Linked DNA regions of Sediminicoccus sp. KRV36. The protein of the gene in region 2 binds, or shares a complex with, the protein of the main gene of each other region. Links are inferred from orthologs where the notes say so. Each region holds a gene or a part of one and is shown on either strand. Other genes may lie near its edges. The genes, in order: secY and secG.

Region 1 (3,449 bases), 1.2 Mb from region 2 along the record:
GCCGGCATCCTCGGCGGCCATCTGGGCGGCGTAGGGCGTGCTCTTGCGGCTGCCCTTGAAGCCCTTGGCGCCGGAGGACGACCAGGCAATCGAATTGCCCTGCGCATCCGTGATGGTCACGATGGTGTTGTTGAAGGTCGCCAGAACATGCGCCACGCCGGAGCTGATGTTCTTGCGTTCCTTCTTCTTCGGGCGGGAACCGCCGGGGGTGCGGGCCATCTTACTTGGTCACCTTCTTCTTGCCGGCAATCGCCACGGCCTTGCCCTTGCGCGTGCGGGCATTGGTATGGGTGCGCTGGCCACGAACCGGCAGGCCACGGCGATGCCGCAGGCCGCGATAGCAGGCCATGTCCATCAGCCGCTTGATGTTCATCGCGACTTCGCGGCGGAGGTCACCCTCCACGCGGTAGTCACGGTCGATCACCTCACGCAGCTTGACGATCTCTTCATCGGTCAACTGGTTCACGCGGCGCTCGGCCGGAATCCCCACCTGCTGGCAGATCGTCACAGCGTTCTGCGGGCCAATGCCATAGATATAGCGCAGGGAAATCACCACGCGCTTGTTGGTGGGGATGTTCACGCCAGCGATACGCGCCACGTTCAAGCTCCTGTGGCCCCGGAGGGGGCCCGTCCAATGGTTACCGCAGTGCCGGAGACCCGGCCACACGGCGAAACTTCCTCACGCCAGCTGCCCCTCTACGGGCAAAGCCAAACACGGCCGAAGAGTGTCGGTTCCGACACGCCGCGTCCGTGAGAGGCGCGGAGATAGAACCAACCTCAGCCCCGCGTCAAGCGGCCGGCGCGAGAATCCTCGTCAATTCGATGGTCACGGCGGACATGTCCGCCATGCCATCCACGCTGCGCAGCTTGCCCTGCGCGGCATAGTAGGGAAGCAACGGCGCGGTCTGGCTGTGATAAGCCGCCAGGCGCGCGCCGACCGTCTCCGCCTTGTCGTCGGCGCGGCGGGTGAATTCGGTCCCGCCGCACACATCACAGACGCCCGAGACCTTCGGCTGCTTGAAATGATCGTGGTAGCCCTCGCCGCAGCTGCCGCAGGTGTAGCGGCCGGAGATGCGGTCCACCAGCGCCGCGTCATCCACCTTCAGCTCGATCACATGGTCCAGGACCATGCCATTCTCGCGCAGCATCGCATCCAGCGCCTCGGCCTGCGGCGCCGTGCGCGGGAAGCCATCCAGGATGAAGCCGCGGGCCGCGTCAGGCTGCTTCACCCGTGCGGCGATCATCGCCGTGATGATGGAATCCGGCACCAGGGCGCCGCGTTCCATGATGGCCTTGGCCTCAAGCCCGATGGCGGAGCCTGACTTCACCTCGGCGCGCAGCATGTCGCCCGTGGAGACCTGCACCAGGCCGAAGCTCTGCTCCAGGATCTTCGCCTGCGTGCCCTTGCCCGCGCCGGGGGGACCAAGAAGTATCAGATTCATCGTTTATCCTCCCCTGCCCCTATCAACGCGGCCTTGGGCCGCGTCCGCCCAGACGGGCCTTTTTGATCAGACCCTCATACTGGTGGGCAAAGAGATGCGATTGCACCTGCGCCACAGTATCCATCGTCACCGTCACGATGATCAGCAGCGACGTGCCGCCGAAGTAGAAGGGAACCCCGTAATTCGAGATCAGGATCTCGGGGATGATGCAGACGACGCAGAGATAGACCGCACCCACCACCGTCAGCCGCGTCAACACGCGATCCAGATAGTCCGAGGTATGCTGGCCGGGACGGATACCCGGCACGAAGCCGCCATACTTCTTCAGGTTGTCGGCCGTCTCGGTCGGGTTGAAGACCACGGCGGTGTAGAAGAAGGCGAAGAAGATGATCAACGCCATGTAGAGCCCCATATAAAGGGGCTGGCCATGTGCCAGCATGTTCGCCATCGTCTGCAGCCAGGTCTCGGCCGTCCGGTCCGTGCTGAAGCCGGCAACCGTGGCCGGCAGCAACAGCAACGAGGAGGCGAAGATCGGCGGAATCACGCCGGCTGTGTTCAGCTTCAGCGGCAGATGCGTGTTCTCGCCGCCAAACATGCGGTTGCCCACCTGGCGCTTGGGGTACTGCACCGGAATGCGCCGTTGGGCGCGCTCCACGAAGACCACGAGGCCGATGGTGCCAAGCGCCGCCAGCAGGAAGAAGATGATGAAGAAGGTGGAGAGCGCGCCGGTCCGGCCCAGCTCCAGCGTCGAGATCAGCGCCGAGGGCAGATTGGCCACGATGCCCGCGAAGATGATGAGCGAGATGCCATTGCCCACGCCGCGCGCGGTAATCTGCTCACCCAGCCACATCAGGAACATCGTCCCGCCCACCAGCGTGATCACGCAGGAGATGCGGAACGCCATGCCCGGATCGGCCACGGCGGAACCCGTCGTGCCGCGAATCCCCTCAAGCCCCACCGAAATGCCATAGGCCTGGAAGATGGCGATCACCAGCGTGAGGTAGCGGGTGTACTGGTTGAGCTTCTTGCGACCGCTCTCGCCTTCCTTCTTCAGCGTTTCCCAGGAGGGAATCGCCGCCGTCATCAGCTGCACGATGATGGAAGCCGAGATATAGGGCATGATATTGAGGGCCAGCACCGTCATCCGGCCCAGCGCCCCCCCCGTGAACATGTCGAACATGCCCAGGATGCCGCCGCCATGCTGGCGCAGCATTTCACCCATCACCGCCGCATCAACGCCAGGCACCGGCACATAGGTGCCGATGCGATAGACGATGAGTGCACCCAGCGTGAACCAGATGCGGTTCTTGAGCTCGGTCGCCTTGGACAGCACGCCGAAATTCAGGCTGCTCGCAAGCTGATCGGTGGCCGACGCCATGCGCTAAACCCCCTGAAAGTTGAAAACGCCGCCCGACTGGAAGCGCCGGATCACTCCGCGGCGGCTTCCACCACAGGCACCGTCACCGTGCCGCCCGCCGCCTCGACCGCCGCGATCGCCGTGGCCGAAGCCCCGGAGACGGTGATCTTGACCGCGCGCTTGATCTCGCCACGGCCGAGCAGACGCACACCGGCGAACTTCTTGCTCTGGCGCACGATCCCGGCATCGCGCAGGGCGATCTCGGTGATCTCGGCATCGGCGGAGATCTTGCCCTCCTCGATCGCCTTGTCCAGCGTGCCGATGTTCAGCGCGGCGTACTGGATGCGGAAGATATTCTTGAACCCGCGCTTCGGCAGACGGCGATAGATCGGCAGCTGGCCGCCTTCGAACCCGTTCAGCGAAACGCCGGTGCGGGCCTTCTGACCCTTGACGCCACGGCCGGACGTCTTGCCCTTGCCGGAGCCGATGCCGCGACCGATGCGCTTGAACTTCGGCCGCGCGCCATCGTTGTCGCGCAATTCGTTGAGCTTCATGACCATATCCTTTGAAGGAGAGACCGCGTTGCCGCGATCAATCCTCCACCTTGATGAGATGCGCCACCTTGCGGATCATGCCGCGCACCGCGGGCG
Region 2 (10,640 bases):
AATCCTCGGCGAGCAAGGCGGGATAGGCGCCGAGGCGCATGGTGCCGCCCAGGTCGCCGCTGGCCTCGCGCTGCTCGCGCTCATTGCCGCGCACCCATTCGGTCATCAGCCCGACGACGGGCTCGGCGCAGGGGCCGAATTCAGTGCTGGAGGCGGCCGGGATATCGAGCAGGTTCCGCGCCGCCTCGATCACCGCCATCTGCATGCCGAAGCAAATGCCAAGGAATGGGATCTTCTTCTCCCGCGCGAAACGTACCGCCTGGATCTTACCGCCGGTGCCGCGCTCGCCAAAGCCGCCGGGCACGAGGATGCCGTGCACGCCATCCAGCCGGCGCATCACCTCGCCCGCTTCCCGCTCGAAGATTTCGCTGTTCACCCAGTCCAGCCGCACGCGCATGTTGTTGGCGATGCCGCCATGGGCCAGCGCCTCGTTCAGCGACTTATAGGCGTCCAGCAGGCCGGTGTACTTGCCCACCACCGCGATGGTCACCTCACCCTCGGGGGCTGTGATGCGCTGCACCACATTGTCCCAGGCGGAGATATCGGGCTCGCCATAGATGGAGAGGTTGAAGTGGCGCAGCACCTCGCGGTCCAGCCCCTCGCGGTGATAGCTGCCAGGGACGGCGTAGATGCTGGAGGCGTCATAGGCCGGGATCACGCTTTCCGGGCGCACATTGCAGAACAGCGCGATCTTGCGGCGCTCATTTTCGGGAATCTTGCGGTCGCAGCGGCACAGCAGGATCTGCGGCTGGATGCCGACGCTGAGCAGCTCCTTGACCGAATGCTGCGTCGGCTTGGTCTTCAACTCGCCGGCCGAGGGGATGTAGGGCACCAGCGTCAGATGCACGAAAAGGCTGCGCGTCTGGCCCAGCTCATTCGCGAGCTGGCGAATGGCCTCCAGGAAGGGCAGCGACTCGATATCGCCCACCGTGCCGCCGATCTCGACCAGGATGAAATCATAATCATCGGTGCCGGCGGTCACGGCATCCTTGATCGCGTCCGTGATGTGCGGGATCACCTGGACCGTCGCACCCAGGTAATCGCCGCGCCGTTCCTTGGCGATCACCTCGGAATAGAGGCGGCCCGTGGTCCAGTTATCCGCCTTGTTGGCGTGGACGCCGGTGAAGCGTTCGTAATGGCCAAGGTCGAGGTCGGTTTCGGCCCCGTCATCGGTCACGAAGACCTCACCATGCTGGTAGGGCGACATCGTGCCCGGATCCACGTTGAGATAGGGGTCAAGCTTACGCAGGCGGACGCGGTAGCCGCGCGCCTGCAAAAGAGCACCCAGAGATGCTGCCGCGATGCCCTTGCCAAGCGAGGAAACCACGCCACCGGTGATGAATACGAACCGTGCCATGGGAGTTCGTCATAGCCACTTCCGGCCCGCTGTCACACCCCCTCAAGGGGGCGTCGGATCAGTTTGTCGGAACGGCGGGCAGGACGGGCAGGTTGGGCGCCACGACCGGCGCCGGCGCGTCCAGGATGGAGCGATTGGCCGAAGTGCCGCGGTCCAGCAGGGCCAGCGTCAGCGCCAGGACGAAGAAGATGGTGCCCAGGATGGCGGTGGTCCGCGTCAGCAGGTTGGCCGTGCCGCGCCCGCCCATGAAGGAGCCCATGCCCTGGGAGGAGCCGATGCCAAGCCCGCCCCCCTCGCTGCGCTGCACGAGGATGACCCCGATCAGCGCCAGGGTGACCAGCAGGAAGATGATGGTGAGAATGGTGGACATGATGCGCCACCTCCTAGCGCGGCCCAGGCGCCATGGCTAGCGCGGATGCGGCCTGCCCTCGCGCCTCATGCGTTTTCTTGATAGCTTTGCGCCATGCGACGCCATCTGGACCGCCGTCTCAAGCTGCAATGGCTGCGCGTGATTGACGCGATCGAGGCGCAGGGCAGCCTGCTGCGCGCCTCGGCCATGCTCGGCCTTGGCCAGCCTGCGCTGACCCGTGCCCTGCAGGAGGCGGAGCAGGTGATCGGCGCGAGCCTTTTTACCCGCCACGCCCGCGGTGTGCGCCCGACAGAGGCTGGCCTGGTCATCACCCGCCTGGCCCGCCGCGTTCTGGCGGAATTGCATCGTGCCGAGGAAGCGCTGGATCACCTGGCCGGCGCGCAACTGGCGATCGGCGTGCTGCCCGTGGCGGCCGTCGGCGTTCTGCCGGGCGCGCTGATCCAGCTCAAGCAGGCCCGGCCGGAGATCCAGCTGCGCCTGCAGCAAGGGCGCATGGAAGAACTGCTGCCGCTGCTCGCGACCGGTGAGATTGACCTGGTGGTAGGGCGCCTCTACCCGCCCGCCACGCCGGATGGCTTTCTGCGCGAGGCGCTCTGGGAGGAGCCCATTTCCTTCCTGGCCCGGGCCGGGCATCCGTTGTTCAACCAGCCGGTGACGCCCGTGGCCCTCAAGGGCTGCGAACTGATCTTGCCCACCGTCAGCCAGCGCGTCGGCCAGGAGATTGACGAGCGCCTGGCCGCCCTCGGCCTGACTGCCCAGGCGCCCTTGCGCTCCAGCTCCTACGGCTTCATCCGGGAAATGCTGCTGGCGAGCGACATGGTTTCCGTCATGCCGCGCCTCATGATGGTAGGGGATTTGCTGCGCGGCACGCTGGGAGTGCTGCCGCTGGATCAGGCGGCGCCACCCCGCCCAGCCGGCCTGATCCTGCCCGGGGACCGGCCACTGCCCGAGGCGGGGCTGGCTTTCGTCGCGGCACTGAGGGCGCATCTCGGGGAGATCGCGGCGCAGGGGCTTTCGGTTATGCCGGATGAGAATAGCTTGCGCCGCAAAATCCATAAGACAGCCAGGACGCGCTCCCGCTAGAACGAGGGGACCAGGGGAGAGAAACAGTGGAAGCGGCGGAACCCATCATGGATGTGGCGCATCTCGGCCATGTCGAATTGCTGACCCCGCAACCCGAGGCCAGCCTTGCCTTCTTCCGCGACATTCTCGGCATGACCGTCAGCGGCCAGCAGGGCGACAGCGTCTTCCTGCGCGGCTGGGATGATTACGAGACCTATTCGCTGCAACTCACGGCGGCCCGGACTTCCGGCCTGGGCCATGCCGCGTATCGGGCGCGCAGCCCGCAGGCGCTGGAACGGCGACTGGCCGCGCTGCGGGCCGATGGGGTCGAAGTCACCGTCGTTGATGGCAATTTCGGCCATGGCACCAGCCGCCGTTTCCGTGATCCGGATGGCCATGTGGTGGAGCTTTACTACGACACCCAATGGTACGAGGCCCCGCCAGAACGCCGCCCCGCCCTGCGCAACCAGGCCGAGCGCTATCCCGCGCGCGGCGTGAATGTGCGGCGGCTGGACCACTATAATTGCCTCGCCGTGGATGTCGCCGCCTGCCGCGAATTCTTCCAGCGCAACCTCGGTTTGCGCTGCACCGAGCGCATCGTCTTCGACAATGGAATCGAGATGGGAATGTGGCTCACCGCCACCAACAAATCCTACGACGTCGCCTATGGGCGCGAGGCGAATGGCGTGCATGGCCGTCTGCATCACATCACCTTCGCTCTGGACAGCCGCGAGGCGATTCTCCAGGCCGCCGACACATTCCTGGAAGCGGGCATCCCGATCGAGAATGGCCCGCACAAGCATGCCATCCAACAGACCTTCTTCCTCTATGTGATCGAGCCCGGCGGGAACCGGGTTGAATTCGCCCACTCCGGCGCGCGGCTTGTGCTGGCGCCGGATTGGAAGACCATCACCTGGAGTCAGGCCGAGCGGAACAAGGGCCAGGCCTGGGGCCTGCAACTCACCGACAGCTTCCGCACCTACGCCACCCCACCTTTGCCTGAAAAGAACCCCTCATGACCAACACAGCACTCGTCATCTCCGCCCATTCCGCCGATTTCGTCTGGCGTGCGGGCGGCGCCATCGCGCTGCATGCGGCGGCGGGATACCAGGTCACGGTGGTCTGCCTGAGCTATGGCGAGCGTGGCGAGTCCGCGAAGCTCTGGCGGCAACCCGGCATGACGCTGGAGCGCGTGAAATCCGAACGCCAGAAGGAAGCCGAAGCGGCAGCCAAGGTGCTCGGCGTGCACGACATCCAGTTCTGGGATCTGGGCGATTACCCCATCACGCTCAGTCAGGAGAGCCTGTTCCGTATGGTGGATGTGATGCGCGCCATCCATCCGAAATTCATCCTGACGCACAGCAAGGAGGATCTCTACAATTGGGACCACCCTGCGGTGACGGATTTCGCGCAGCACGCCCGCATCACCGCCCAGGCGCATGGCCACAATCCCGGCCAGAAGGTGCTGGGCGCGCCCCCCGTTTTCCTCTTTGAGCCGCACCAGCCCGAGCAATGCAACTGGAAGCCCGATGTGCTGCTCGATATCGGCCCCGTCTGGGCGCAGAAGCGCGCGGCCATCGAGTGCATGGCCGGCCAGGAGCACCTGTGGGAATACTACACCCGCGTGGCCCAGCAGCGCGGTGCCCAGGCCGCCCGCAACAGCGACAAGTCCATCACCTGGGGCGAGGGCTATGCCAGCGTCTTCCCGCATGTGGTCGAGCGGCTCGCCTGATGCCGAACCGCTTCACGCCGCGGCGAATCCGCCTCGACGATCGGGACGCGTTGCCGGGCCGATTCACCCAGCGGCGAAGCCGCCGCGACGATCGGGACGCGTTGCCGGGCCGATTCACGCCGCGGCGAAGCCGCCGCGACGATCGGGCCGGGGCATGATCACCCTCTCCGCCGCCATCGGCCGCTACCCGCAGACTGCGGCCCTGCTGGATGGCGTCGTGCGCGATGGGGAGGTGGCGCTGGATTGCACCCCCTTCCCCGTCATCAGCCGCGCCTTCGCGCCGATGGTGCGGGAGGGGCGCTTCGATGTGAGCGAAATGGCCATCGCCACCTGGCTGCAGGCCTGGGCGCATGGCAAGCCGCTGGTGCTGCTGCCGCGCGTCCTGGCGGCGCGCATGCAGGAGGGCTCGCTGTTTTGCCGCACGGATTCGCCGATTCGCGGCCCGGGCGATCTCCTGGGCAAGCGCGTGGGCGTGCGCGCCTATAGCCAGACCACGGGGCTCTGGCTGCGTGGCATTCTCCAGGACGCGCATGGCGTGGCCCCGGAATCGGTGCGCTGGATCACCTTCGAGGATGCGCATGTCGCCGAATGCCGCGATCCGGATTTCGCCACCCGCGCACCCGCCGGCAGCGACATGGTGCAGATGCTGAAAGAAGGCGCGCTCGACGCCATCATCTCCGGCAATGACGCGCCAAGTGGCGACTGGCTGCGTCCGGTCTTTCCGGACCCGGCAGCCGCCAGCGCCGAATTCCTGCGTCGGCATGGCTTCACCCCCATCAACCACCTGCTGGTCATGCGGGCCGAGCATGCGCATCACGCGGCCGCCGTGCTGCGCCTCATGGATGCGGCGGGTGCGGCGCCATCGAGCGGGCGCGTCGTCATGATGCCGGCCATCGCCTTCGCCGCATATCACGCCGTGCGCCAGGGCCTGATCCTGCGCGCGCCAACACCGCAAGAGATCTGGGCGGGCCTGCCGCCGGACATCACCTGAAGGAAGTGCCCCATGATGCTGCCCCGCCGCGGCCTGATCGCCGCCTCCCTCGGCCTTGCTACCCCTGCCTTGGCGCAGGAGGCGTTCCCCTCTCGCCCCGTGAACGTCATCGTTCCCTGGGGGCCGGGCGGGCCGACCGATGCCTTCGCCCGCGTGATCAGCCAGCGCCTCTCCACCGATCTGGGCCAGCCCTTCGTGGTGGATAACCGCGTGGGCGCCAACGGGACCATCGGCATGGCCCTGGCCGCCCGCGCCCGGCCCGATGGCTATACAATCGTGATTACGCCCAACAGCACCTATGCCGTGGCGCCGCATCTCTACCAACTGCCCTATAACAATGATCGCGACTTCGTCGGCATCGGCCTGCTGGTCTCCATGCCGATCTTCATGCTGGTGAACCGCAACTCGCCAGCGACGACCTTAGCCGAATATGTGGCCCTGGCGCGCCGCCCCAACAGCCGGCTGACCTATGCCAATGCCAGCGTGGGCGCCACCTCGCACCTCGCGACCGAGATGCTGTTGCAATCCGCCGGCATCGAGGTGCTGGAGGTGAATTACCGTGGCGGCGGCCCCGCCGTGCAGGCCGTGGTGGCTGGAGAGGCCGGGATGGTTTTCATGCCGGCCGCCGCCGTCATGGGCTTCATCCGCTCCGGCGATTTGCGCGCTTTGGGTGTGGCCTCCGCCACGCGCAGCCCGCTCGCGCCCGACGTGCCGACCTTCCGCGAACAAGGCTTTCCGGACGTAGAGATTGTCGAGCATGTGGCGATGCTGGCACCGGCCGGCACGCCGCCCGCCATCCTGGAGCGGCTGAATGCCGCCAGCCGCGCCGCACTCCGCGCGCCAGAGATGCAGCCGCGCCTTGATGCGCTGGCGGTCACGGCGGAAACGAGGCTCATTGCGGAATGGCCAGCCTATGCCGCCGCCGAAAGCAGCCGATGGGGCGCCGTAGTCCGGGCGCGGAACATCAGGATTCAGTGAGGGCGGAGGGGCCGCGCCCTGGCCCAGGATAAAATACCGGCCGCCGCTGGCGATGACGTGAGCGGGTGGGGACGGAGAGCGATCCGGGCCATGCGAATGGGCAAGGCCAACGGGTCGCTCTCGCGGACATGTCACATCCACCCAGGCGGAGTTCCTGCACAACGCCCCGCATGATCGGGGACTCCCGAATGGTCCAGCCCGCAAGCCACGCCACCCGGTGGTGAAAAGGAACTTCGCCGCAAACACGCGCACCGAAAGCAGCGGCGGCCGGAACCTGGCCTGCCCTCAACCGGGCAGGTTTTCCGCGATGTAGGGCGGCAGGTTGAAGCAGCCGGCGTGAATCTCCGGCGTCCAGTAGCGCGTCAGCCCCGCAATGCCTGCCGCTTCCGCGCGGCGGCGGATTTCGGCCACCGGCACATCGCGCAGGCCCTTGGTCTTGGCGGACCAGCCCAGCGTCATGAAGCCCCCCACATAGGTCGGCACCGCCGCCACATAGGCGGAGATATCAGCGAAGAACTTGCCGCGCCGCAGCGAGGTCTCGCGCAGCTCATCCGCCTGCATGAAGGGCACGCCGCACTGATTCACGATCAGCCCATCGGCCGAGAGCAGGCGGGCGGCGTTGTGATAAAACTCGTCGGTGAATAGAACCTCGCCCACGCCGATCGGATCCGTGCTGTCCACGATCACGACGTCGAAGGAACCGGCTTCGGCCTGGCGCACATAGTCAATGCCGTCGCCCACGATCACCTGGCCACGCGGGTTGGTCCAGGCATCGCCCGCGATGTCGGGCATATGCTCCTGGCAAAGGCGGATCACCTCGCCGTCAATTTCCACCATCACGCATTTCTCGACGTTGCGATGCTGCAGCACGCGCCGCAGCACGCCGCCATCGCCGGCGCCGATGATGAGCACGCGCTTGGCCGCGCCATGCGCCAGCAGCGGCACATGGGTGAGCATTTCCTGATAGACGAATTCGTCGCGCTCGGTGATCTGGATCACGCCATCCAGCACCATCACGCGCCCATGCGAGGTGCTCTCGAACAGCATGATGTCCTGGAACTCGCTCTTCACCCGCGCGAGTTCGCGCTTCACCAGGAAGCGCTGGCCCCAATCGGGATAAAGCGTTTCATTCACCCACACATCGGTCATCGCTGTCGTCCTCACGTCCACTCAAGAAGCCCATTCAAGAGAAAGGGGCCGGGCGTTGCCGCCCGGCCCCGTTCATTCCACCGCTGCGGGTGGCTCAGCCAACCATGCCGCGCTTGTGCTCGGCGAGGGTGATGCGCTCCGGCAGGAAGCCGGTCTTCAGCAGCGGGATGGCCTTGTACGGGTCACAATCACCGCAGACAAAGATGTCCAGCGCCGCGTAATCGCGTTCCGGCCAGGTGTGGATGGAGACGTGGCTTTCGGCCAGCACCAGCACGCCACTCACGCCGCCATTGGGCGAGAAATGATGGAAATGCCCATGCAGGATCGTCGCACCCGAGGCGATGGCCGCCGCGCGCAGAACCGCATCAATGTGACCTGGATCATCGAGGTTCGTCGCACCCCAGAGATCAATGATCAGGTGCGTGCCCGCATACCGGACGCCATTGCGCTCAACGAAGTAATCCTTCGCCTCGCTGATGGAGCCAGCCGTGGCCGACGCATGTGTCGCATTCTGGGCGTCGCTCGGGAGCATTTCCGAGTCCATCCCCAGTCGGACGAGAGAGTCCATGTCGGGTTCCCCTTTCCCACCAGCAGATGACCATATTGTCGGCTGTGCGGCCCCAGCGGCCGTCGGTTCGAACAGGTCAGTGGCGGGGGATATGGGGCATGGGGGCCGGGGGGTCAAATGAAATTCCACATTTCGGCCCCGAAAAAATCGCGGACCTCCCCCCCACCCCACGCACGACTCAACCGGCCGGGCGTTGCGCAGTCCGCAAAGGCTCCAGCCTTTGCGGCAAACTCCGGAAGAGGTTCAGTTCCCGCGCCAAGCGCGGGAGGTCCGCGAGGCCCCGCACCGGGTCCGTGGTCAGCGCCTCAAACGCCGTCGCCATCTGCCCGGGCGCCATTCGCGCCACATGGCGGGCGCGGTGCTGCGCGAGCCCCCGCTCATCCCCCGCCATGGCCAGCAGCGCCGCCTGGCGCAGCACCAACCGCTGCGCGTCTTCCGGCAAGGGGCCGGATGCCGCCGGCAGCGAGGCCAGATGGCGACCCAGTGCCGCGGCCGCACCCGTAAAATCGCGCGCATCGGCGAGGATTTCGGACAGCGCCTCATCCCCCGCCGGGCCGAGCGCCTGCAAGACCTCCGTCGCTACAGCGCGATTGCCGCGCCTTGCCTCGGCACGCGCGGCCAGAAGGCTGCGGGCGCCGACCAGCGCGGGCGGCAGACGTGGCGCGGAACTGGCGGCAAGGGCCGAGAGCGCGCCCTCCGCATCGCGTTCAGCCAGGCGCTGCGCTGCCAGCCGCGCGCCAAGCGCCGCCCGATCCTCACCCGGCGGGGCCCGCTCCATCGCGCGCCGCAAGACGGCGGCGGCGCGGTCGGAGAGATCCAGCGCGGTCAATCGCTCGGTCAGCAGCGCCAACATCGCCTCACCAGCCTCGCCCGGCGGGAGCAGCTCAGGATGGGCGTCGTAGAGTGCTACGGCGCCGAGGGGTGATTCGACTTCAAGCGCGTGCAGGAAGGCTGCCTGGATCGGGGCGCGCAAACTGCCCGCCTGCTCGGGGAAGGCCGTCTCCGTCTCACGCAGCAGGGCGAGTGCCGCGCGCGGGTCGCCCGCCTCGCGCCGCAATGCCGCGATCCGCTCCCGCGTGGCGAGCTCCATCGCATCCCCGCGCCACGCAAACAGCGCCGCCTCCAGCGCGCGCGCAGCGCCCGCCGCATCCAGTCGGCCAGTCGCCAGCCGCAACTCAATGCCGCGCCGCAGCGCACGCGCGCGCATCAGCCGGTCCCGACCATTGGCGGCGGCTTCATAGGCCTCCAGGGCGCGCGCGGGCTGGCCGCTCGCTTCCTCCAGCTTGGCCTGGGCGAGCAGGATGGCAGGCTCATCCGCCGCCCCCTCGATCAGGCGCCGGGCAGCCACATGCTGCCCACCCTCGACCAGCGCCTCGGCTGCCACGCCAATCACACGGCGGCGCAACCCCTCGGGATAGGCGGACAGCAGCGGCCAGGCAGCGGCCAGGCCAGGGGCGGCTGCCTGGGCATCGCCCTGCATCGCGGCGCGCAGGCTGCGCCAGAGCAGCAGTTCATCGGAGCCAGGGAGTTCCGCATCCAACCCAGTCGCCTCGCTCGGCCGGCCGGCCAGCAGCGCGGCCATGCCAGCCAGGAAGGCCTGCCGGCGATCCAGCGCCGCTTCAGGGTTTTCCTGTGCGCCCAGACGCAGCATGGATTGCGCCTCCTGCGGGAGGCCCAGCGCCAGCAGCGTCTGGGCGGCGGCAAGCCGTGGCTCCGCCCGCAGCAGCGGCGCGGCCGAGGCGATGGAGGCCTGTTGCGCGCGCAACCGTTCCAGCAGCGCGGGCATGGGCTGGCCGTGCAGGTCAAAGCTGCGCGTCATGCCCATCGCGGCCCATTGGCCTTCGCTTGGCTCGGCCGCCAGCGAGACGGCGCCGCCCTCCACCGACAGCAGGAATCGCTCGGCGCCGGTGCGCAAGGCCACGCGGTCCGCCCGTGCCAGCACCGCAACGCCCAGGAAGGTCTCCAGCAGATCAAGCTCCGCGAGGCCGCGCGTCACGATTTGCCGCGGTGCCGCCTGCGCAACCAGGCCGAGCAGCAGCGGGCCGCCCGTCAATGGGTCCGTGAGGCTGACCACGCGGGTGGGCCGCGCCGCATGCAGGATGGTGCGGCCCTGGTCGAATTCCGCCCGCAAAGCTGGAATCGCCGTGGCCGCCGGATGTTGGCGCGGCACCAGCGCCACGAACCAGTCATTGCCCTCCTGCCGCAAGGCGACCTGGCGGGAGGGGGCGAGCGGAAAGGTGACCAATGTGGCGCCGGGCAAGCTCCTCGCCTGGATGCCGTTGAAGGCCGGCTCACGCAGCAAGCCGCCGAATTCGATGGGGCGCTCCGTCTCGATCACGAGTAGCGCCTGCTCGCCACGGCGCAGGGCCGCGAGACCCGTGCCGGTGCCCAGGGTAAGCCGCATGGAAGGACCAAGAGCGGCGTCATCCACCA

The links.
Region 1: the proteins of secG (region 2) and secY are in contact, whole or in part, in a crystal structure (PDB 5AWW), measured with the Thermus thermophilus proteins. The link is inferred for Sediminicoccus sp. KRV36 from one-to-one orthologs. Residues at the interface, in WP_223903268.1 of Thermus thermophilus: Tyr5, Ile9, Tyr12, Leu13, Ala16, Leu19, Val20, Val23, Leu24, Gln26, Glu27, Pro28, Gln30, Gly31, Ala32, Asp34, Leu35, Met36, Gly37, Gly38, Ser39, Ala40, Asp41, Leu42, Phe43, Ala45, Arg46, Val48, Tyr53, Thr56; in WP_096411648.1 of Thermus thermophilus: Leu14, Gln16, Arg17, Phe20, Ile34, Pro35, Pro37, Ile72, Arg108, Arg109, Asn112, Gln113, Arg116, Ile117, Ile120, Pro145, Gly146, Trp147, Phe152, Phe155, Val156, Val159, Thr160, Val162, Ala163, Gly164, Ala166, Leu167, Trp170, Glu173.

What each region holds. Positions count from the first base shown.
Region 1 is NZ_CP085081.1:3,740,147-3,743,595, forward strand. Bases 643-3,449 are described here. They hold secY (preprotein translocase subunit SecY), read right to left. Parts: upstream 2,821-3,449; coding sequence 1,465-2,820; downstream 643-1,464. Other genes in these bases: LHU95_RS17685 (adenylate kinase), read right to left, coding at 789-1,442; rplO (50S ribosomal protein L15), read right to left, coding at 2,871-3,353; rpmD (50S ribosomal protein L30), read right to left, coding at 3,391-3,449. Outside these bases: rpsK (30S ribosomal protein S11), read right to left, coding at 1-219; rpsM (30S ribosomal protein S13), read right to left, coding at 221-598. UniProt on the Bacillus subtilis protein: The central subunit of the protein translocation channel SecYEG. Consists of two halves formed by TMs 1-5 and 6-10.
Region 2 is NZ_CP085081.1:2,516,063-2,526,702, reverse strand. Bases 72-3,027 are described here. They hold secG (preprotein translocase subunit SecG), read right to left. Parts: upstream 1,728-3,027; coding sequence 1,416-1,727; downstream 72-1,415. Other genes in these bases: LHU95_RS11780 (VOC family protein), read left to right, coding at 2,837-3,027; LHU95_RS11785 (LysR substrate-binding domain-containing protein), read left to right, coding at 1,821-2,810; LHU95_RS11795 (CTP synthase), read right to left, coding at 72-1,357. In the rest of the region: more of LHU95_RS11795, read right to left, coding at 1-71; more of LHU95_RS11780, read left to right, coding at 3,028-3,808; LHU95_RS11775 (PIG-L deacetylase family protein), read left to right, coding at 3,805-4,521; LHU95_RS11770 (ABC transporter substrate-binding protein), read left to right, coding at 4,676-5,512; LHU95_RS11765 (tripartite tricarboxylate transporter substrate binding protein), read left to right, coding at 5,525-6,490; speE (polyamine aminopropyltransferase), read right to left, coding at 6,776-7,639; speD (adenosylmethionine decarboxylase), read right to left, coding at 7,734-8,207; LHU95_RS11750 (hypothetical protein), read right to left, coding at 8,386-10,640. UniProt on the Bacillus subtilis protein: Involved in protein export. Participates in an early event of protein translocation.